DNA from 3 places in the Cupriavidus sp. BIC8F genome. Region 3 is predicted to be linked to each of the others. Evidence: predicted binding sites of a transcription regulator. Region 3 holds the regulator's gene; each other region holds the start of a gene.

What was found. The regulator FNR, encoded in region 3, switches genes on or off when oxygen is low (the NO sensors DNR and NnrR bind a similar motif). The targets are predictions, from matches to a motif close to TTGATNNNNATCAA.
Region 1: RS901_RS09000 (universal stress protein) is a predicted target of FNR. The motif match lies at 5,312-5,325, and genes of this name have one in related genera.
Region 2: RS901_RS21120 (OmpW/AlkL family protein) is a predicted target of FNR. The motif match lies at 3,800-3,813, and genes of this name have one in related genera.

What each region holds. Positions count from the first base shown of each region.
Region 1 is NZ_CP136094.1:1,907,534-1,915,182, reverse strand. It holds gene RS901_RS09030 (ABC transporter ATP-binding protein) at 1-238, shown strand, start outside; gene RS901_RS09025 (YcbK family protein) at 416-1,003, opposite strand; gene RS901_RS09020 (L,D-transpeptidase family protein) at 1,034-2,626, opposite strand; gene RS901_RS09015 (LuxR C-terminal-related transcriptional regulator) at 2,711-3,337, opposite strand; gene RS901_RS09010 (carboxymuconolactone decarboxylase family protein) at 3,501-3,911, opposite strand; gene RS901_RS09005 (CaiB/BaiF CoA-transferase family protein) at 4,004-5,071, opposite strand; gene RS901_RS09000 (universal stress protein) at 5,422-5,862, shown strand; gene RS901_RS08995 (serine/threonine protein kinase) at 5,910-6,956, opposite strand; gene RS901_RS08990 (DEAD/DEAH box helicase) at 6,976-7,649, opposite strand, start outside.
Region 2 is NZ_CP136095.1:197,788-205,436, reverse strand. It holds gene RS901_RS21140 (MBL fold metallo-hydrolase) at 1-64, shown strand, start outside; gene RS901_RS21135 (NADPH-dependent F420 reductase) at 309-926, shown strand; gene RS901_RS21130 (GNAT family N-acetyltransferase) at 951-1,340, opposite strand; gene RS901_RS21125 (AMP nucleosidase) at 1,527-3,014, shown strand; gene RS901_RS21120 (OmpW/AlkL family protein) at 3,092-3,736, opposite strand; gene leuA (2-isopropylmalate synthase) at 4,079-5,776, opposite strand; gene RS901_RS21110 (hypothetical protein) at 6,412-7,649, shown strand, end outside.
Region 3 is NZ_CP136094.1:3,905,187-3,912,835, reverse strand. It holds gene ccoP (cytochrome-c oxidase, cbb3-type subunit III) at 1-82, shown strand, start outside; gene ccoG (cytochrome c oxidase accessory protein CcoG) at 132-1,604, shown strand; gene RS901_RS18245 (hypothetical protein) at 1,649-1,858, shown strand; gene RS901_RS18240 (hypothetical protein) at 1,855-2,100, shown strand; gene fnr (fumarate/nitrate reduction transcriptional regulator Fnr) at 2,163-2,888, opposite strand; gene RS901_RS18230 (sulfite exporter TauE/SafE family protein) at 2,967-3,725, shown strand; gene scpB (SMC-Scp complex subunit ScpB) at 4,295-5,149, shown strand; gene rluB (23S rRNA pseudouridine(2605) synthase RluB) at 5,155-7,068, shown strand; gene rimP (ribosome maturation factor RimP) at 7,370-7,649, shown strand, end outside.

The DNA of each region.
Region 1 (7,649 bases), 2.0 Mb from region 3:
GGTTCTCACCGGAACACTTAGGGCCAATCTGACCTATGGGTGCGACAACCCGCCATCAGATGAGTATTTGCTCGAGCTCGTTGCGTTGCTCGAATTGCATGAACTCGCCCATGAGGGACAAGGAAGCGTCCTGGACCGTCAGTTGGGCATTCAGGGACGGATCTTGTCAGGTGGGGAACGTCAACGTGTTGCACTGGGTCGCGCGCTCGCGCAGTCCATCCGTCATCATTCTGGATGAGCCCACTTCGTCACTCGACCAAGCACGTGAGGCTCGGCTCTTTGCGCGCGTTCGGCAGCGTGTGCCAACACTTATCGTGGTTACCCACCGTCATGCATTGCTCGACTCGGCAGATCGCGCGTATCGCGTCGAGAATGGCCGCGTTCGGGAGGTGAACCACGGCCTTGAACGGCCCGCTTACCAGTAACGCACGCGCCCGGTATCGATGTGCACGAACTGGTCAGACTCATAGAAGCCGACGCCCCCGCCCTGCAATGACTTGGCCGCGTCGCGCACGTCCGCCAGCGGCACGCCGGCCAGGCGGATGTCGATGGCCTTGCCGTCCATGTGCAGGCTGTGCCTGGCCACGCCACCGCCGCGCGTGTTGCGCAGGCGCGAGTTGGTGGCCGGGCTGCGGTAGCCGGAAATGACCTGGAACGGCTGGTCGGTGCCAAGCTCGCGGCGGACCTGGAACAGCAGGTCGAACAGCTGCGGGTCGATCATGCCGACCTTGCCGGAGTAGTGGTCGCGCAGGAAGCCGTTGAGCGTGGTCAGCGCGTCGGGCACGAAGCGGTCGCCAACGGCATAGACCAACGACACGCGTTCGCCAGTGTGGGTGTGGTCGAATGCCAGGGTGCGGGCGTCCGGCAGGCCTGCCAGGGCCTGGTTTGCAAGCAGGCTGGCCAGCGCCTGACGCGGCGCCAGCGGCATCAGGCCCGCGGCAAGGGCCAGGCCTCCGGCGGTATGAAGAAAGCGGCGGCGTGCCTTGCGCGTCGCATCAGTCATGGTACTTCCTCTGAATGTGCCGGTGGCGCCTCAGTGGGTGGTGCCGGAGGCGCTTGCAATAGCTGGTTGCTGGGACCGTCCGTTGCGTTGCCGCAGTGCCTTGTCCAGCAATTTGTCGTGACCGTAGATGTCAGGCAAGAAGGATACACGACCATCGCCGCGCGCAATGGCCGTGCCATAGGCCAGCACCACCGGCAAGGGCTGCTGCAGGCGCACCGTATTGGACTTGCCACGCGTCATCGCTTCGCGGATCCGGGTCTCGTTCCAGTCCGGCATATCCTGCAACACGAACTGGGCCAATGCTACTGGGGCTTCCACGCGGATGCAGCCGTGGCTGAAGTCGCGCCGGTCGCGCTTGAACAGCTGCGGCGAGGGCGTGTGGTGCAGGTAGATGTTCTCGTTGTTGGGAAACATGAACTTGATATCGCCCAGCGCGTTCAGCGGGCCCGGCCGCTGGCGGATGCGCATGCGGCCGTTCAGCACGGCGTCGAGATTCTCGTCGGACAGCGTGGTCACGGCCTTGCCGTCGCCGCTGACGAACTCCAGGCCCTGCCGGTTGAAGTAGGCCGGATCGCTGCGCAGGCGCGGCACGGTCTCGCGGCGCGCGATCGAGGGCGGGATGTTCCAGTACGGACTGAACTCGATGTAGCGCATATCCTCCTCGAACAGCGGCGTGCGCGTATCCAGTGCCTTGCCGACGATCACCTTCATCTCGAGCTTGATGTCGAGCTTGCCGTCGCGGATCTCATAGGCGCGCAGCATGAACTCCGGCACATTCACCACGATCATGCGCGGACCGTCCAGCGGCGTCCAGCGCAGCCGCTCCATGGTCAGTTCGATTTGCCGCACACGGCTGGCGATGGGCAGGTTGAGTTGTGCCAGCGTGCCCGCGCCGATCACGCCGTCGGCCTCCAGGCCGTGGCGCGCCTGGAACGCCTTGACGCCGCCGACCAGGGCGCCTTCGTAGCGGGCCGGCGCCTGGGTGCCGGCGGGCAGGTCGCCCAGCGCAACCAGGCGTGCAGTCAGCGCCGCGGCCCCGGCCCAGGGCTGGCCCGGGGTCAGCTTGCTCGCCGGCAAGGGTGGCAGCGGCTGCCCCCAGGCCGGCTGCTTCGCGATCTCGCGATACCGCGCCAGGGCCTCCCGCAGCGTGCCGTAGAGCGGGAAGGTAGGCGCTGCCTGGCGGATGGCGTCGGGCAGCCGCTGCTGCGTGACGGCATCGCGCAGCCAGACGGTGGCATCAAAGGGCCGTTCCGCCTGCGGGGCAAAGTTGGCATGGACCGCGCGCGGGTTGACGCGTCCGCCGTGCAGGTCTGCCAGCATCCGCTCCATCGCGGCGCTCAGCGCGGCATCCACGCGTGCGGCCGCGTCCGGCGGCAGGGCTGGCCCGCTGGCGGCCTGGACCACGGCCTGGCGCAAGGCGTCGGCATCGTAGTCGCGCGGATCGAGGCCGTCGGCCGCGGCCGCAGCCAGCGCATCGACGGCCTGGCGGGCCGCCGGCACCGGACGGCCCTGCGCAAACCACATCGGTTCATTGGCGAAGGCAGGCGCGGCCAGGCACGCGGCGGCACAGGCAAGCACTACAGCGCCCAGGCGGCGCGCGGCGGCATTCAGGGGCGGAGGCATCGGGCGGAAAGCTCGGATTCGTCACACACGCCCACAGTCTACCCGCGATGGCGGCATGGTGCGGCAAGCCGCCCGGGGTGCGCGTCACCATACCAGCTGATGCCGGCGCGCGTAGTCCACCATTTCGACCAGGGAGCCGACATTGAGCTTGGCCATGATGTTGGCCTTGTGGGTGCTGACCGTCTTGCTGCTGATCAGCAGTTGCTCCGCGATCGACTTGTTGGAATGGCCGCGCGCCAGGTATTGCAGGACGGTGATTTCGCGGTTGCTCAGCCGCGCAAAGCCCGATTCCCGCTGCTCGCCGATCTGGCGCACGGTCTCCAGCGTATGCATGGGAAATACCATGTAGCCGCTCAGCACGCCGCGCACCGCGTGCATCACCTCGGCCAGCCCACGCTGCTTGACCACAAAGCCATGGGCGCCGGCGCGCAGCGCCCGCACCGACGCCAGCGTGGCGTCACTGTCAGACAGTACCAGCAAGGGCACGGCGGGCAGCGTCGCCGAGACGCGCCGGACAAAGTCGATGCCGGGACTGCCGAAGCGCTCGACATCGACCAGCACCAGCCCCGGCCGGTGCTCGCGGACCAGCCGGAACGCTTCCCGCATGCCATCCGTTTCCAGTACTTCACTGGCGCCCAGCTCAGCGCAGAGTTCAGCGGACAGCGTGGCGCGGAACTGGGAAGGTACGTCGACGATCAGCGCGAGATGCAATTTGAGGCTCCTTAACGACTGGCATGGCTTGGCCTGGTGCCAAGGTTAAGGGGCCGGAGAGGTCCTGACGCGCCGAATCCTCGCTGCGCAGATGCAGCAGAATCTGCATCAGAGTCAGTCTTTTCTGCGTCGCGCTGTTTTCGTATCGATGCCGCGGTCGGCGTTACCCGTTGGCAGCGTCGAGGACTTCAGTCAGCTTGCGGCTGGCATCCAGCGCCGCGGGGAACCCGCAGTAGACCGCGCTGTGCACCATCAGCTCGCGCAGTTCCTGCGGCGTAACGCCGTTGGCGAGCGCGCCGCGCAGGTGCCCGGCCAGCTCCTGCGGCCGGTTCAGCGCAATCAGCATCGACACCGTGGCCAGGCTGCGCTGCTTGCGGTCCAGGCCGTCGCGGGTCCAGACCGTGCCCCAGGCGAACTCCGTCACCAGTTGCTGCAGGCTGGTGTCGCCCTGCTGCGCGGCGGCGTCCAGCGCGCGCCGGACGTGCTCGGAGCCGAGCACTTCGGTGCGCACGTCAAGACCGGCCTCGAAGGCCGGCGTGGGGGTATAGGCTGGAGGTTGGCTCGGTTCGGCCATGGCTTGGGTCTCCGGTTTGGGTGGATGCCGCATGGTAGCCGAACCGATCAGGCAGATTCGAGTGGCCGCAGCACCAGTGCCGCGGCCCCAGGTCATTCCGTGCCGGCGGGCAGGAAGCGCGGCGCCGGCGCCGAACGCGGCACCTCGCGCTCGCCCTGCTGGTACAGCCGATACGTGCCGCGTGCCTGGTTGTGCGGATGGCGCGCGGCCTCGTCCAGGGTCAGCACGCGCGCAAAGCACACGTCGGTGCCGCCCAGCACCGACTCCCAGTGGGTGCTGGGCTTGCCTGCGATGCAGGCGGCAATGCGCGCCTTCACCGCGGGCCACTGGGCGCGGTCATACTGCGCGGCGGGGTCGATGTCGGTCAGTTCGAGCCGCTCGAGCAGCTCGCGGTAGAACTGCGGCTCAAGCGCGCCCAGCGTGATGGCGCGGCCGTCGGCACAAGGGAAGACGTCATAGAACGGCGAATCGTGGAAGGGGCTGGGTTGCGGGCCGCCCAATGTGCCGGCTGCGCGCGACACCTGCACCAGCGAGCCCAGCATGGCAACGATATCGGTGATGGCCGCGTCCACCACGCAGCCCTCGCCGCTGGCGCGCGCGCTCAGGATGGCGCTGGTGATGCCGAATGCCAGGCCAAGCGCGCCGGTGGCATCGCCCACCACGGTCGGCGGCACCATCGGCAGTGAGCCTTCGCGCGCGGCCATCGACAAGAGGCCGGTCAGCGCGATGTAGTTGAGGTCGTGGCCGGCGCTCTGCGACAGCGGGCCGGTCTGGCCCCAGCCGGTCATGCGGCCGTAGACCAGGCGCGGATTGCGTGCATGGCACACCTTCGGGCCCAGGCCGAGGCGCTCCATCGCGCCCGGGCGCAGCCCTTCGATCAGCGCGTCGGCGCCGGCCACCAGGTCCAGCGCGGCGGCCACGTCTTGCGGCGACTTCAGGTTCAGTTGCACCACGCGCTTGCCGTGCTCCAGCTCCATCTCGGGCGGCACGGGCTGGCCGCGCAGGATGCGGCGGGCATCCGGCGCGACCGGGCGGGTCACCAGCGTGACTTCGGCGCCCAGGCCGGCCAGCATCGCGCCGCACAACGGGCCGGGGCCGATGCCTTCGAATTCCACTACTTTGATTCCGCGCAGGGGCAGCAGGTTGCCACGCTCACTCATGATCGTTCGTCTCCGCAATCGCCGCCCGCCCGCGCCATGGCCGGGGGCAGCTTGTATTGAATAGGTATGGGATGGGCCGTGCCTGCGGCAGCACGGGCGTGCCAATGCCTGCCGCGGGGCTCGGGAGCATGCTACGCGCCGCCGCGTTGACGGGGCAATGGCCAAATGCTTCAGCCGGATTGACGGAATCCGTCAACCGGCCGGCTATCGCACGGCGGGATAGGATAAATCCGATCCGACTTGATCTAAATCGGGTCCTGGCAGGACACTAGGTGCCATGATGGTTCCAGTGGCGGTGCCGCCTCATGGCGCACCGCCTGCCGACAGCCCCCATCCAGGAGATTCCCAACATGACCAATATCGTGCTCGCCACCGACGGCTCGGCCTTCAGCGACGCCGCAGCCCGTTTTATCGCCGAAGGCAAGCTGCTGCAGAGCGGCTTCACCGTGCATGTCGTGCATGTGGCGCCGGAAGTGAGCGGCCAGGTGCGCGCCTTTGTCAGCAAGGAGACCATCGACGACTGGCACAAGGAGGCCAGCGACAAGGCCATGGCGGCGGTCTGCGACATCCTGTCCGCAGCCAAGGTGCCGTTCGAGCGGCACCCGCTGCACGGCTTCGCGCCGGAGCGCATCGTCGCCTGTGCGCGCTCGGTCGACGCCGCGGCCATCGTGATGGGCACGCATGGCCGGGGTTCGTTCTTCGATGCGGTGATCGGTTCGGTCGCGGGCCGCGTGCTGGCGCAGGCCGAGTGCCCGGTGCTGCTGGTCAAGGCGCCGGAAAAGAAGAGCTGAGCAAAGCAGCCGAATACCGGCGCCCTGGCGGCGCCGTCCGGTAGACCTCAGGCGCCCCACAGGGGCGCTTCGTCCATCAGCGCCACCTGTTCGCGCAGCTCCAGGATGCGGTCCTGCCAGTAGCGCGCCGTGCCGAACCACGGGAACGCGGCCGGAAAGGCCGGGTCGGCCCAGCGGCTGGCCAGCCAGGCGCTGTAGTGCAACAGCCGCAGCGTGCGCAGCGCTTCCACCAGCCACAGTTCGCGCGGCTGGAATTCCGCGAAGTCTTCATAGCCGGCAACGATGTCGGCCAGCTGGTCCTGCATGGCCGCGCGGTCGCCCTCGAGCAGCATCCAGATGTCCTGGATCGCCGGCGCCATGCGGCTGTCGTCGAAATCCACGAAGTGCGGGCCCGGCGCGCCATGGGTGCCGCCGCGCGCGTCGTCCTCGTCGATCCACAGCACGTTGCCGCGATGGCAGTCGCCGTGGGTGCGCAGCAGGCGCACCTCGCCGGCGCGCTCATAGCAGCGGCGCACGCCGTCCAGCGCCAGGTCCGTCACCGATTGCCACGCGGGCAGCAGCTCGGCGGGAATACAGCCGCTGGCAAGCAGCCAGTCGCGCGGAGCAACGCCGAAGGTTTCCAGATCCAGCGCCGGGCGCGCCTGGTAGGGCTGCGTCGCCCCCAGCGCGTGGATGCGGCCGATAAAGCGGCCGAGCCAGGTCAGCGTATCGGAACGGTCCAGCGCGGGCTCGCGGCCGCCGCAGCGGGGGAATACCGCGAAGCGAAAGCCGGCGTGATGCAGCAGCGTGCCGGCCTCGCCCGGTGCCAGCACCATGGCCGGCACGGCCGGGATCTCGGCATCGGCCAGCTGCTGCACGAAGGCGTGTTCTTCCAGGATGGCCGCGTCGGTCCAGCGGCCCGGACGGTAGAACTTGGCGATGACGGGCGGGGCATCCTCGATGCCCAGCTGCCAGACGCGGTTCTCATAGCTGTTGAGCGCCAGCAGGCGCCCGTCGGGGCGCAGGCCGGCGCCTTCCAGCGCGTCCAGCATCAGCTCCGGCGTCAGGCCGGCGTAGGGAACGCCGGGGTCGGCCGGAGCGTCGGACGCGTGCATGGTGTCAGCCCTGATCCGCTCAGCGCGCCGGCTTGCGGTTGCCGCCGAGCAGCGCGGCCTGCGGCGCCGGACGGCGATTGCGCGCAGGTGCCGGGGCCGCGTCGTGCGGCTGGCGCGCGGGTTGCGCCGCGGTCCGTTGCTGGCGCGCCGGCTCCTGGCCGTCGCGGCGCGGTGCGGGATTGCGCGCGCCGCCGGCGGGCTGGCCGCCACGGTTGCCGTTGGCGGCACCATTGCCGCGCTGGCCGCCTTCGGCAGCGCGCGTGCGCGGCTGGCCGCCCTGGGCTTGCCGCGGCGCAGCCTGCGCTTCGCGCGCCGGGCGCTGGCGCTGGGCGCCCTCGCCTTCGTTGCCGGCCGGACGCGCCTGGGCGCGTCCGCGGCCCTGGCCTTGTCCTTGCCCCTGGCCACCACCGCCACGCTGTTGGCGGCCCTTCTGGATCGGCTCGGGCGCGATGCTCGGGTCGACCTCGAAGCCCGGCAACACGGTCTGTTCGAGCTTGCGCTTGATCAGGCGTTCGATATCGCGCAGCAGCGCAATCTCATCCACGCAGACCAGCGAGATCGCTTCGCCCTCGGCGCCGGCGCGGCCGGTGCGGCCGATACGGTGCACATAGTCCTCGGGCACGTTGGGCAAGTCGAAGTTGACCACGTGCGGCAGCTGGTCGATGTCGATGCCGCGCGCGGCGATATCGGTTG
Region 2 (7,649 bases), on a different contig from region 3:
TCGCGATGTGGCCGGGTATGTGTGGGTGCCGGCCGAATTCGGGCCGATCCGCAACGACCGCTAGCCGACCACGCCGGGCTGTCGCTTTTTCGCCTAGAGTCATCCCAGCGGCCCGTATGACATACGGGACGGATGGTCGTGTCCACTGCGGAGGATTTGCGATGAACGCCAGGGCATCCCGCTTCGATCCTGCCCGCCGCCGCTGGCTTGGCGCCGGCGCCGCGGCCCTGGTGCTGGCCGCGCCCGTGCCGCGCGCCGTGCGCGCCTAGCCTGGCCCGGCGGCCGGCCGCAAGGCCGGCGCGCAGCGCATCGGCGTGATCGGCTCGGGCCACATCGGCGGCACCGTGGGCGGGCTGTGGGTCAAGGCCGGACACCCGGTCCTGTTCTCGTCGCGGCACCCGGAGACACTCAAGCCGCTGGTCGAAGAATTGGGTACGCTGGCGCGCGCCGGCACCGTGGCCGAGGCCATTGCGTTCTCCGACGTGCTGTTCCTGGCCACGCCCTATGGCGCGCTGCCGCAGCTCAGCCGCGACCATGCCGATGCCTGGCGGGGCAAGATCGTGCTCGACGCCACCAACGCCTATGAGCACCGCGATGGCCCGATCACCGAGGAGGCCAGGCGTAACGGCATCGGCATCACCACCGCGCGCTACCTGCGCGGCGCGCGCGTGGTGCGGGCCTTCAACTTCATGGGGGCGTCGCAGTTTGCCAGCGAGCATCACCGGGCGGGCGGCCTGGTGGCGGTGCCCATCGCCGGCGACGACAAGGCCGCGCTCGACGTGGCCGCGCAGCTGGTGCGCGATGCGGGATTCGAACCGGTGGTGGTGGGGCCGCTGGCGAGCGCGGATCGCTTCGCACCGGGCGGGCCGCTGTTCCGGCAGGTGGGTACGGCCGAGGAGTTCCGGCGCAAGATGGGCGCACGCTGACGCTGCGCCTGGGGTGCTGGCGGATCAGGGCCGGCGCCGCTCCATTGCCACCATCGACGGCGTAAAGCCGAGCTGGCCGAAGAATGCGGCTTCGGAGGAACGCGCCGCGCGCAGCATCCAGGTGATGTCGGGGTCGTTGCCCACGATGTGCCGCACCAGGGCGCGGCCGATGCCGCGCCGGCGGTGGCTGGGCGCGACGGCAACCATCGACAGGAAGCCGTCGCAGACGTCGTCGCACAGCGCGCGGGCAAAGCCGACGATCTCGCCGTGCTCCACCGCCACGACCACCCGTTGGGAGTTGGCCACCAGCCGTGCGAATTTCTCCGGGCCGCCCACCCGGTGGGCCCAGCCGTTGGCGATCAGTAGTTGTCTGGCTGCCTCGATGTCGTCGGGCAACAGGTTACGGATTTCCATCGGCGGCTCTCCCAGTAAAGCGTGTACGGCCCCTCGCCGCCCCTGCCACTAGGGGCGCCGCGAGTCGAGAACGGCACGGGAACCCGTGCCGCGCAATTGGCGGAGTGTAGCGAGCGGGCGCGGGCGCGTCAATTTGGCTTCCGGCGGGGTCGGGTGCTGCTCACGCCGGCGCGCCGGCGCGGTATCATGGCCTCCATGAACGCCCCCGTCTTTTCCTCCGCACATCCGGCCGACCAGCTTGCCGAGTTCACCGACGCGGATGCGGCGATCGCGCGCATCCGCGACATCTACGAAGCTTCGGTCGGCGCCGTGCGCGCGCGCTTCGATGCCTTCGCCAGCGGCAAGCCGCTGCCCTCGGCCGCGCATGCGTGCTATCCGTACCTGGGCATCTCGGTCAACATCGAGACCATGGTCACCGACAGCCGGCCGTCATGGGGCACGGTAGCCTACCCGGGCGTGTATGGCACCACCGTTACCCGCCCCGACCTGCTGGCGGACTACTACCGCGACCAGATCGAGCGGCTGATGCGCTATCACCGCGTGCCGGTGGTGGTGGGACTGAGCCGGCGCCCGATCCCGCTGCCGTTCGTGATCGAGGCTTCGACCACCGACATCAGCTACACCCAGGCGCGCGAGCTGGAGGCATCGTTCGTGCTGCCCGAGCTGAGCCGCATCGACGACGGCATCGCCAACGGCACCTATGAGCCGATCCCGGGCGAGGCCTGGCCGCTCTCGTTGTTCCCGGCCGAGCGCGTGGACCTGGCCCTGCAGCGGCTGTACCACTACACCGGCACGGCACCGCAGCATTTCCAGCGCTTCGTGCTGTTCACCAACTACCAGCGCTATGTCGACGAGTTTGTCGAGCTGGGCCGGGGCCTGATGGCCAGCAGCGACGGCGGCGGCTACACCCGCTTTGTCGAGCCCGGCGACGTGATGCAGGAACTGGGCGGCGCGGAACCCGACGACGCCTCGCGCCCGCGCGCGCTGCCGCAGATGCCGGCCTACCACCTGGTGCGCGAAGACAAGCTGGGGGTGACGCTGGTCAATATCGGCGTGGGGCCGTCCAACGCCAAGACCATGACCGACCACCTGGCCGTGCTGCGCCCGCATTGCTGGCTGATGGTGGGCCACTGCGGCGGCCTGCGCCGCTCGCAGCAGCTGGGCGACTACGTGCTGGCGCACGCCTATGTGCGCGACGACCACGTGCTCGACCACGACCTGCCGCCGTGGGTGCCGGTGCCGCCGATCGCCGAGATCCAGGTGGCCCTGCAGGAGGCCGTGGCGCGCGTGACCGGGCTGTCCGGCAACGAGATGAAGACCCGCATGCGTACCGGCACGGTGGTCTCGACCGATGACCGCAACTGGGAACTGAAGTCCAAGTCGCTGTATGCGCGCTTCAACCAGTCGCGCGCGATTGCCATCGATATGGAAAGCGCGGCGGTGGCGGCCAACGGCTTCCGGCTGCGGGTGCCCTATGGCACGTTGCTATGCGTGTCGGACAAGCCGCTGCATGGCGAGCTCAAGCTGCGCGGCATGGCCAACGCCTTCTATCGCCAGCGCGTCAGCCAGCATATGACCATCGGGCTGGAGGCGATCCGCATCCTGCGTGAGAACGGGGTGGAGCAGCTGCATTCGCGCAAGCTGCGCAGCTTTGATGAGCCGGCGTTCCGGTAGGTCCGCACCCTCGCTCATCCGGAAAAGCAAAAGGCCGGCGCCTGATTGGCGCCGGCCTTTTGCATGGCACTGCAGGATCAGAAGCGATACCCCACCCCCATGCTGAACAGCCACGGATCCAGGTTCACCTTCGATACCTTCACATCCCCCGCCTTCACATCGCTCGACAGCCAGATCTTCTTGATGTCGGCGTTCAGGAACCAGTTCTTGGTCAGCTTGTAGTCCATGCCGATCTGCAGCGCCGGGCCTACGCTCCAGCTATCGAGCTGCAGCGCGTTGTTGGCAATGTTCTCGCCCCAGATGCGGGTGAAGTTCAGGCCCGCGCCGATATACGGGCGGAAGGTGCCGTTGGGGATGAAGTGGTACTGCACCAGCAGCGTCGGCGGCAGATGCTTGAAGGTGCCGACCTTGTTGCCGTCCAGGTAGACGTTCTGCTTCTGCGGCACGGTCAGCACCAGTTCGGCGGCGATGTTCGGCGTGAAGAAGTAGGTGACGTCGAACTCGGGAATCCACTTGTTGTTGACCGTAATGCGGTCCGACGGGCCGACGCCGCCGACGGGGTCGGAGCTCTTGGCCATGTCGAGATAGGTGCCGCGCAGGCGCACCATCCAGTTGCCCTGGGCATCGTCCGCGGCGGCGGCAGGGGTGGCGAAGGCGCCCAGCATGGCGCAGGCGGCGATGGCGGAACAGGTGACCCGGGTGCGAAGAGAGAGTGTTTTCATGAGGTTCTGCTTGGTCTGGTATCAAATCCGGATCCAGTTTGGCCGAGCAGGCCGGGCTGGGCCTTGACCCAAAACAAGTAGCAGGGAACGGGGCTGGCCGCGTCGCGCAGGCGCTACAGCGAGGAAGGCGCCGCGGTGCCAGCTGCACCGACGCTTCTAAACACATGCGGAATTATTCGTGGCGCGGTGCGATGCTGCCCCTTACGCTGTGCGAAGGATCCGAGCACGCCTGCAGCGTGTGCGGATCGGCACCGAGCATGTCGTGGGCGTCCGCAAGGGCGTCTTTCCGGGTGTGCCCCGTGGGGGCGGGGCACACCGGTTTTCTTGCGGCGGCTTGCGGTGTCAGGCCTCGGCGGCCTCTGCGGACTGCGGGGCCTGGGCCACGCCAAAGCCGGCCTGCAGGTGCCGGTTCACGCCCGAGATCACCGCGCGCAGCGAGGCCGTGACCAGGTTGGCGTCGATGCCGGCGCCGAACCCTGTCGGCGAATCGCCCACACGCACTTCCACATAGCAGGCCGCGCGCGCATCCGCGCCGGCGGTCATCGCATGCTCGTGGTAGTCCATCACGCGTACCGGCAAGTCCAGCGCATTGACGAAGGCGTCGATGGGCCCGTTGCCGGTGCCGCGCACGCTGCACGGCTTGCCGTCGCGCACCATCTGCACTTCGATCTCCGTGGCGCCGCCGCTGTCAGACACCAGCTGGTGCGATACATAGCGCAGCGGTGTTTCCTGCGCCAGGTACTCGCGCCGGAACAGCCCATAAAGATCCTCGGCGCTCGCCTCGAGCCCGGTGTCATCGGTCATGGCCTGCACCGCGCGGCTGAATTCGATCTGCAGGCGGCGCGGCATGTAAATGCCATGCACCTGCTCCAGCAGATAGGCCATGCCGCCCTTGCCGGACTGGCTGTTGACGCGGATCACCGCGTCATAGCTGCGGCCGAGGTCGGCCGGGTCGATCGGCAGGTAGGGCACTTCCCAGATGCCGTCCGGCTGCTGCTGCGCAAAGCCCTTGCGGATCGCATCCTGGTGCGAGCCCGAGAACGCGGTGAACACCAGGTCGCCCACATATGGATGGCGCGGATGCACCGGCAGCTGGTTGCAGTGCTCCACGCACTGGCGCACCGCGTCGATATCGGAGAAGTCCAGTCCGGGCGCCACGCCCTGCGTATAGAGGTTGAGCGCCAGCGTCACCAGGTCGACATTGCCGGTGCGCTCGCCGTTGCCGAACAGGCAGCCTTCGACGCGGTCCGCGCCCGCCATCAGCGCCAGTTCCGCGGCCGCCACCGCGGTGCCGCGGTCGTTGTGCGGGTGCACTGACAGCGCGATGTGTTCGCGCCGTGCCAGGCGGCGGTGCATCCATTCGATCTGGTCGGCGAACACATTGGGCGTGCTGCATTCGACCGTGGTCGGCAGGTTCAGGATCATCGGCCGGTCCGGCCCGGCTTGCCAGGCGGCAGAGACAGCATCGCTGACTTCCAGCGAGAAGTCGAGCTCGGCCAGGCTGAAAGTCTCGGGCGAATACTCATAGGTCCATGCCGTCCCAGGCATGGTATCGGTCAGCGCCTTGATCAGGCGCGTGCCCGAGACCGCGACTTCCTTGATCTCTTCACGCGAGGCATTGAAGACAATGCGCCGCCAGGCCGGTGCGATCGGGTTGTACAGATGCACCGTGGCCCGCGCTGCGCCGCGCACGGACTCGACGGTGCGGCGGATCAGGTCTTCGCGCGATTGCGTCAGCACCACGATGCTGACGTCGTCGGGGATGCGCTGCTCTTCGATCAGCATGCGCACGAAGTCGAAATCGGTCTGCGAGGCCGCGGGGAACGCCACTTCGATTTCCTTCAGGCCGATCTTCACCAGCTGCTCGAAGAAGCGCAGCTTGCGTGCCGGGTTCATCGGCTCGATCAGGGCCTGGTTGCCGTCGCGCAGGTCAGTGCTCATCCAGCGCGGTGCGCGCGTGATAGTGCGGCCGGGCCAGGCGCGGTCAGGGATGTCGACGGTGGCGGCGGGCTGGTACTTGGTGGCGGGATTGCCGAGCATACGGGGTCTCCTTCCTCGCTAAGGGAAGTGAAAAAAGAAAAACGGAAAAAGGGTGGCGAAAGGCTGCCGAACTGCCACGGGGCACTAGGCCCGGCAACCGATCGATAGGCTTAGCAGTAGCGAGGAAGCGCGCAGGGCGCGGCCCGATGCCAGGGCAGCCAGCACGCGAGCGCGGGCAGCGATGCGGGACGCATCGGCAGCCTGGCTGAGTGTGCTGGTGTAACGGTTCATCGTGCCTGGAGGAGGGGGGCCGAGGGCCGCTCGTGGTTGGTGCGCGTCCGGCAGGCGCCGGATGGCCTGCAAAGGTTAGTCGACAAGGCCGGGCCCGGTCAAGCGTGGGAGCGCGCCGGGTGGGGGCGTGGCCCGATCGGGGGACTGCCATGCGCGGGTTGCGCCAAACGGCTGGGCCGGCTTGCGGGCGAATCCGTGCCGGTCATATTTGCCTCGCCCGAATGGCGGTGCCGCTGCGCTGGAAGGATGAACCACGCGCATGTTCTGTGCGCCGCACCTCAGTCCTCTGGCCGGTATTGCGCTGGCACCTTTGTGCCTAGGCTGTTAGCGCGGGAAAAAAACACATGACTGGGGGGAACATCATGAGACTGAGAACGTGGGCATCCTGGCTGGCAGGCGCTGCCATGACCTTGCTGCTGGCAGCGTGTGGCGGTGGCGGCGGCGGTTCGAGCACGCCCACCACGCCAAACGCAGGCGGCTCCACGCCGCTGACCTATACGGTGAAGATGAGCGTGACCTCCGGCGAGGTCGGCGTCGGCCGCACGATCACAATCAGCGCGCTGGCGGTGGACAGCAACGGCCTCGACGTGTCCGGCAACACCACCTTCAACTGGACCAGCACCGACAGCGGCATTGCCACCGTGGAGCCGAGTGCCACCACGCCGGGCAGCGCCGTGGTCAAGGGCATTGCAACCGGGACGACCACCGTCCAGGTGGTGGCGAGCGTCAAGGGCGCCGACAACACCACGGTGCAGCTGCCCGCGCAATCCGCCACCATCACCGTGGTGCCGGCCTCGGCGCTGAGCTACAGCCTGTCGATCCCGAACAGCAGCCTGTCGATGAGCGACGGGCAGACGCTGCCGGTCAAGGTATCGCTGGTCGACAGCAACGGCGCCGATGTGTCCGCCAGCGTCAACAGCTGGGCATGGTCCAGCAGCGGCACCGCGGTCCAGGTCACGGCCAGCCAGAACAGCGCCACGCTGAAGGCGAGCAACAGCTCACCCACCGCCGTGGCCACGGCCAGTGTCTCGGTGTCGGTGACCGCGCCGGACGGGCATGCCATTGCCGGGGTGATCGCGGTGACGGTGCAGAAGAACGGTGCCGCCGCCTATCGCGTGGTGACGACCAAGGGCGGCCGCGAGGTGAATGCGCTGCAGGTCTTCAGCAACCGTCCGGAAACCTTCACCTCGCGTGTGCTGCGCCACGATGGCCAGGACGTGACCGCGGAGTTCGACGGCGCCTGGGCCTACACGGCGACCTCGGCCACGCTGTCCGCATCGGAAGCGGCGGGTACGCATGACGCCACGGTCAGCACCAGCCTGGCCAATGACAAGGGTCCGATCCAGAGCAGCCTGACAGTGACCGCAGTCAGCACCAGGCTGGGCGAGCGCCGCAGCGCCACGCTGACGGTGACCGAGAACCCGGTCTGGGCGCTGGTTGGCGATAACCAGGATCCGATGACGCTGCTGCTGATGCCGCCGATGACGGTCGAGGTGACCGCGCGCATGAAGCACCTGGGCGATGACGCGCAGTACACCGCGTGCAACAACTGGGCATGGGACAAGACCGGTCCGGTGACACTGAGCCCGAGCATGGTCATGCTGCCGAATCAGGTGCGCGTCACCGGCACCGCTGCTGGCGA
Region 3 (7,649 bases):
GATCCTGACGCCTGAACGCATCCGGATGCTGACGGCCTATATCTGGGGTTTGTCCAACACGGGAAGCGGAGCCGGGCAATGACCGACGACTCATGTGAGCGGGCGCTGTTGGCTCGCGGGAGAGCATGCCCATGAACGCACCCGGGACAGAAGAAATGGCCCGGGCGGCCGACCTGCAACGGTCGGCCGCTGCGCCGGGCGAGACCTCTGACGAAACGCTCTACGAGGTCCGCCGCAAGATCTACCCGCGCTCGGTGACGGGCGCCTTCTCCAGCTGGCGGGTCTGGCTGGTGATCCTGACCCAGTTGGTCTACTACGGCACGCCCTGGCTCCAATGGAATGGCCGCCAGGCCGTGCTGTTCGACCTTGGCGCGCGCAAGTTCTACATCTTCGGGCTGGTGCTGTGGCCGCAGGATGTGATCTACCTGGCGGTGCTGCTGGTGATCTCGGCGCTGGCGCTGTTCCTGTTCACGGCGATCGCGGGGCGGCTGTTCTGCGGCTATGCCTGTCCGCAGACGGTCTATACCGAGATCTTCATGTGGATCGAGCGGCGGGTCGAAGGCGACCGCATCGCCCGCATCCGGCTCGATGGCGATCCGTGGAGCCTGCGCAAGTTCCGTCTGAAGGCGACCAAGCACTTCCTGTGGGTGCTGATTGCGCTCTGGACCGGCTTTACCTTCATCGGCTATTTCGCGCCGATCCGCGGGCTGGGCGGCGAGGTGCTCAGCCTGTCGCTGGGGCCGTGGCAGTCGTTCTGGATGCTGTTTTACGCGTTCGCCACCTGGGGCAATGCGGGCTTCATGCGCGAGCAGGTGTGCAAGTACATGTGCCCGTATGCGCGTTTCCAGAGCGTGATGGTGGATCGCGATACCTATGTCGTGACCTACGACGTCGGCCGCGGCGAGCCGCGCGGCAGCCGGTCGCGCAAGACCGACCACTACAAGGCGGGGCTTGGCGACTGCGTCAACTGCAGCATCTGCGTGCAGGTGTGCCCGACGGGCATCGATATCCGTGACGGCCTGCAGTACGACTGCATCGGCTGCGGCGCCTGCATCGACGCCTGCAACCAGGTCATGGACAAGATGGACTATCCGCGCGGCCTGATCCGGTACACCTCGGAAAACGCGATGCGCAAGGCCTTGTCCGCAGTGGCATCGCGCAAGCGCCTGCTGCGTCCGCGCGTCATCATCTATTCCGTGATCTGGGTAGCGCTGCTGGCCGGCTTCATGGCGTCGATCGCGCTGCGCACGCCGCTGAAGGTCGACATCATCCGCGACCGTGGTGCGCTCGGCCGTGAAGTGGAAGGCCGCTGGATCGAGAACGTCTATCGCCTGCAGTTGATCAACACCACCGAAGCGCCGATGAAGATCAGCGTGCGCGCCGACAGCGAAGAGCTGAAGAACCTGAAGGTGGAATACGACAAGCAGGCCGAATCGCTGGCGCCGACATCCAACCGGTTGCTGCCGATCCGGATCCGCGTGCCGATCGAGGCCGCGGCGCAGGGCACGCACAAGATCAACGTGACAGTGACGAGCGAAGGCACGGAGCGGGGGCAGGCCGAAATCCGGCAATCCACCAGTTTCATCGTGCCGCGCGATTTGTAAAGCTAGGCAGACGCGGACGTAGTCGTCAAGATGAAGGGGGCAATATGAGTCAGCAAGGCAATCCGTGGTGGAAGGAGCCGTGGCCGTGGCTGTTGATGAGCGGCCCGCTGGTGGCGATGGTGGCGTGCGGCGTGACGATCTGGCTGGCGTCCACGCATCCGGACATGCCGGTGCAGGGTGCAACGCGTCATGGCCTGGTGGTGGAGAAAGCCGATGCCGCGCAGCCCAAGGCTGCCGCAGTGAGGCAGCCATGAGGTTGCGCTGGCTGATGTGGGTACTCTGGCCGGCGTTCCTGATGGCTGGCTTTGCGACCGCGACGGTGTTTTCGGTGGTGGATCCCGGTGACCTGAACTTCTTCGGTCAGCCGATCGAAGCGTCCCGCGAATCGGTCTACACCATCGGCTTCCTGATGGCCTGGGTGTTCTGCGCGTTGTCCAGCGGACTGACGCTCTACACCATGCCGACGCGGCTCAGCGATACCGACGAACTGGAATGAGCGGACTGGCGTGAAGTCTGCGCTGCCATGGCCGGATGCGGCACTGGCAGCGCCTTGGCCACCTAGCAGGAGCGGCTGTAGAGTTGCTTGATGCCGTCGATGTCCACGAGCTTGACGTGGCGCTGGCGAATCTGGATCAGGCCGGCTTCAGCAAAGCGAGAGAACAGGCGGCTGACGGTTTCGAGCTTCAGGCCCAGGTAGCTGCCGATCTCTTCGCGGCTCATGCGCATCACGAACTCGGACGCCGAATAGCCGCGCGCCGACAGGCGCTCAGAGAGGTTGATCAGGAAGGCGGCGAGGCGTTCCTCGGCGCGCATCGAGCCCAGCGTGACCAGCATCAGCTGGTCGTGCGTGATTTCCTTGCCCATCAGGCGCAGGAACTGCTGCTGCAGCGATGGCAGGTCTGCCGAGAGGGACTGCAATTCGCTCATGCGGACCACGCAGACTTCGGTATCTTCCAGCGCGGCGGCATCGGAGGCATGCTGCATCTCGCCCAGCCCGTCGAGACCGACGATTTCGCCGGGCAGGTGGAAGCCGGTAATTTGCGAGCGGCCGTCTTCGGTTGTGACGTGGGTCTTGAGCGTGCCAAAGCGCACGGCATAGACCGCTGTGAGCGGATCGCCCATGCGATACAGGGTTTCACCCTTGTGCACGCGGATGCGTTCCTGCACCAGCGTGTCCATCTTGGCGAGGTCTTGCTGCGACATGCCGACCGGAAGGCACAGCTGCCCCATGGCACAGGTGGAGCAGCGGGGCGACATCTCGGTAACGGGAATGGAGGTGAGCAATTGGAACCTGCTAGAAATGGCAGCGTGGGCGCGATTAAAACATTTTACCGTGCGATGTGATGTGGTAGGGAGTGAGAATTGACATTTGGCGTGCTGATCAGCGTTTTTCTGCTGGCTTTGCTTGGCGGGGTCCACTGCGCCGCCATGTGCGGCGGCGTGGCGCTGGCCGTGGAGCAACGCCGCGGCGAGATGGCGACGATCAGTCTGATGCCCAGCCGCGCCGCCTGGCTGGGCGAGTTGCTGATTATGCACCTGGGCCGGATCTCGACCTATATGCTGCTCGGTGCCGCGCTAGGCGCGGTCGGTGCGTCGGCGTGGAAACAGGACTACCTGCCGGTGCAGCGCTGGCTGTTCGGGGCGGGCAGCGTCATGCTGCTGTGGTCGGGCTGGCGGTTGCTGCGCGGCAATACTTTTACTGTCAACTGGCTGGAGCGCATGGCGGCGCGCGCCAGCGCAGCGGTGGCGCGGCGGCTGGGTGGCCTGGCAGGCGCCATGCCGGCGTTTGTGCGGGCGCGCGGCGGACTGGCGCGGCGTTATGGCATGGGCCTGGCGTGGGGCCTGGTGCCGTGCGGCATGGTCTATGGGGCGCTTACGCTGGCGCTGCTGGCGGGCAACGCGGCTTCCGGCGCACTCGTGATGGGCGTGTTCGGGCTCGGCACACTGCCTAACCTGCTGGTGCTTTCCGGCCTGTCGGGCTACTTGCGTACGCTGTCGCGACGTCCCGGTGTGCGCCTTGGGGCCGGCCTGGCGGTGATGGCGTTCGGCGGCCTTGGCATTGCGCGAGCGGTGCTGCTGCCACATTCGCTGGCTGAGCATGGATTCTGCCTGGTGTTCTGAGGCGCCGGCGCCGCCCGGGCAACGGATGATGGTTGCAGGCGGGGGCGGGAATGCCATACAATCGCCAACATTGCGGTATCGCGCGGCATAGTATGAGTCGCGGTAAGCAGCGGGCGAGCAGCGCCAGGCGGCCTTCCTACCAGAAGGCGCGTTCAGGGCAGGGGAAGCGGAAGGTTTTCGATGCCCGTCCCGTCCCCGCAGTCCATCCGGTTCAAAAGATCTGGTTCAAAAGTCCGGCTGGCACTGCGGTGTTGGCGATGCCGGCCTTGCTCCCGATACCCGTTTTTCTTGCGTCCGAGGCCTTCAGTTCGCTGACAGCGACGTCCGATATGTGCGGGCGCGCTACGCAAGAGGTTTGCTGGCCGATCCATAACGGCACGCGAACGATCTCCTGCCGGAACGACCCGGCAACTCGATGCAAAGATAGGGAAGTGCACGGCTTGGATGCAGCAGGTATCCGGCTAGCTGCGCAATGAGATGGCGGTGGCTTTCGCACCGCTGTATCCAAAATCTCCGGTGCCCCGGATCCGTCCGGGAGCAGGTGCAAAGACAGGCTGCACACCATCAACATGAATACCCAAGAGGCGAAGATCGTCCTCGAGACGGCGCTGATCTGCGCGCAGGAACCGTTGCGCGTCAATGATCTGCGGCGGTTGTTTGACGACGACGTCGGCGCAGACACGATCCGCGTGCTGCTTGAGGAACTATGCCAGGACTGGCGACCGCGCGGCGTGGAACTGGTGGCCCTGGCCAGCGGCTGGCGCTTCCAGAGCCGGCCGGAAATGCGTGAATACCTCGATCGGCTGAATCCCGAAAAGCCGCCAAAATATTCGCGCGCCGTGATGGAAACACTGGCAATCATTGCCTACCGCCAGCCAGTGACCCGCGGCGATATCGAGGAAATCCGCGGCGTGACGGTCAGCACGGAAGTCGTCAAGAAGCTTGAGGACCGCAGCTGGATCGAGGTGATCGGACACCGCGACGTGCCGGGCAGGCCCGCGCTGTATGCGACCACCAAGGCATTCCTGGACGATCTTGGCCTGCGTACGTTGGATGAGCTGCCGCCGCTGGAAGACGCCCAGGCGCAGGCGCAGGCAACCCTGCTGGAACAGCAGGCCATCAATTTTGAAGACCTGGCTGCAAACAAGGCGGCCAGCGCCGACGAGGAGGCATTTGCCGATCCCGCCGCGCAAGCAGCGGATGTGGCTGAAGCATCCGTCGCAAACGAAGCCGAGACGACCGAACCGGTCGACCAAGGCGCCGATGGCTTTGATGTGCAACTGCTGCAAGCTGCAGCCGACGATGCCGCCGAGGCCGCTTCCACCGAACCAGCCGCACCCAATCCGGACGGGGCGCGGGGCGATTTGCCGGACAACGGCACCCCGCCGCACCCGAGCGAGCACGACGAGCGCGTGCCGAACTGAACAACATGCAACATCCGATAGTGAATATCTTGTCTGATTCCGTTGAGCAAGACACCCGCAATGCGGGTGCACCCGCCGACACCGGCGCCGCAGAACCCGGATCGGGCAGCGAAGCCGCGCCCCGCCGCAAGGGGCTGCGCCGCGGGCTGAGGAACCTGGTCGCATCGCGCCGCCAGGCGCAGGACCGAGGCGAGGGCGCCGAAGGCGCCAGCGCCGGCGGCCAGGCCGATGCCGGTGAACCGGGCGCCGCACAGGCGGCAGGTGGCGCGCGCGGTGGTCAGCGCGGCCGCGGCAAGCGCAAGACGGGGCAGGGCGAGGGCGGCCAGGGTAGCCAGGGTAGCCAGGGCGGCCAGGGCGGCCAGGGCGCCAGCAAGGCCGACAAGGTGGACCGTGCGGCCAGAGCCGAAGGCACGGACAAGCCCGAGCAGCCCGGCCGCAAGCGCAAGCCGGTCCAGCGCTCAGGCAAGGCGGCGGCGCCGGGCGACGCGCAGGGCGCCGGCGCGCGGCAGCAGGGCCGCCGCAAGGATGGCGGCAAGCCGCAGGCGCCCCGCAAGGGCCAGGGCGGCGGGGACAAGACCGCGGCGAGCAGCGAAGACCTGTTCCGCTTCGTGATCTCCGAGCAGTACGACACCGAAGACACCGTCATCCCGCGCACCAAGGCCAAGCCGGTGCGCGAGCTGTCGGCCGACGACGACGCGCCCAAGCTGCACAAGGTGCTGGCCGAGGGCGGGCTGGGCTCGCGCCGCGAGATGGAAGAACTGATCCTGCAGGGCCGCGTTTCGGTCAACGGCCTGCCGGCCCATATCGGCCAGCGCATCCTGCCGGCGGACCAGGTCCGCGTGAACGGCAAGCTGATCCACCGCAAGGTGTCGACCAAGCCGCCGCGCGTGCTGCTGTACCACAAGCCCGCCGGCGAGATCGTCAGCCAGTCCGATCCGGAAGGCCGTCCGACCGTGTTCGACAGCCTGCCGCGCATCAAGAGCGGCAAGTGGGTCGCGGTGGGCCGCCTGGACTTCAATACCGAAGGCCTGCTGATCTTCACCACCTCGGGTGACATTGCCAACCGCTTCATGCACCCGCGCTACGGTGTGGAGCGCGAGTACGCGGTACGCACGCTGGGCGAGCTGGCCGAGGCCGACCGCCAGCGCCTGCTGCACGGCATCAAGCTCGATGACGGCGAAGCCAACTTCCTGCGCATTGCCGACGGCGGTGGCGAAGGCGTCAACCAGTGGTACCACGTGGCCCTGACCGAAGGCCGCAACCGGGAAGTGCGCCGCATGTTCGAGGCGGTCGGGCTGACCGTGTCGCGACTGATCCGCACCCGCTATGGCCAGTTCCTGCTGCCGCGTGGCCTCAAGCGCGGCCGCTGGCAGGAAGTCGAGCCCAATGACGTCAAGGCGCTGATGGCCGGTGTTGGCCTGAAGGTGCCCGGCAAGGGCGAGCAGGCCCCCAAGGGCGCCACCAAGGTGGGCGGGCGCAAGCAGCGCACCGAAGCCGCGATTGCCGGCATGCCGATGCCCACGGGCATGGACGGCCTGCCGCGCTTCGACCAGGGCGGTGCCCGGGGCGGTGGCGGCGGCCGCAGCAGCCAACCGGATCCGATGAAGACCTCGATGGGCTATATCAGCCACGGGCCCACCTTGCTGACCTCGCACGCGGCCAACCTGGGTGGCGGGCGCGGCACTGGCGCACGCCAGGGGCGCGGTGGCGCCGGCATGGGCGGTATGGGTGGCATGCGCGGTCAGGGTGGCCAGAGCGGTCTGGGCGGCCAGGGTCAGGGCAAGCCGCGTCGTGGCGGTGGCGAAGCCAACGGCAATGTGATGCCGAAGGCGTCGAAACCGGGCGGTAACCGTTCCCCGCGCGGCGGCAGTGGCGGTGGCGGCGGCAACCGTGGTGGCAACCGCGGCGGCAACCGATAAGCGCTGATTGCGGCGCATGGCGGGCTGAATGCCCGCCGGCGCCGGGTTCAGTGCGCGGAAATGTCTGGCTTTTGCCTTTTCGACATAATCCGCGTATAATTCAAGTCTATTCAAAAAGCCATCCTCGTCGAGGATGGGCGAATGATGGGCATTGCGCCCATTTTTTTTTGGTTCGCCCGTTTTTCGGTTCTCTCCGCTGGGGCGGGGGGGTGGCGGACAGGCAGCGCTGCAGCAGGGTCGTCCCGGACGGCACCGGCGGGTTTGCCTGCCACGGTGTTGATGGCCATTACTCGGGATAACAGTGCATCTGGCAGATTTGATCGAAACCACCCTAAGCGGCATGGGATATGAGCTGGTCGAGCTCGAGCGTGCCCCGGCCGGATTGCTGCGTGTCTATATCGATCAGCCTGAAACCGGCATTGCCATCGAGGATTGTGAAAAGGTGAGCCGCCAGCTCACCCACGTGTTCACGGTCGAGAACGTCGACTATGAACGCCTCGAGGTCTCGTCGCCCGGACTGGACCGGCCGCTGAAGAAGCTGGCCGACTACGTTCGCTTTGCCGGCGAGGAGGTGCGCGTGA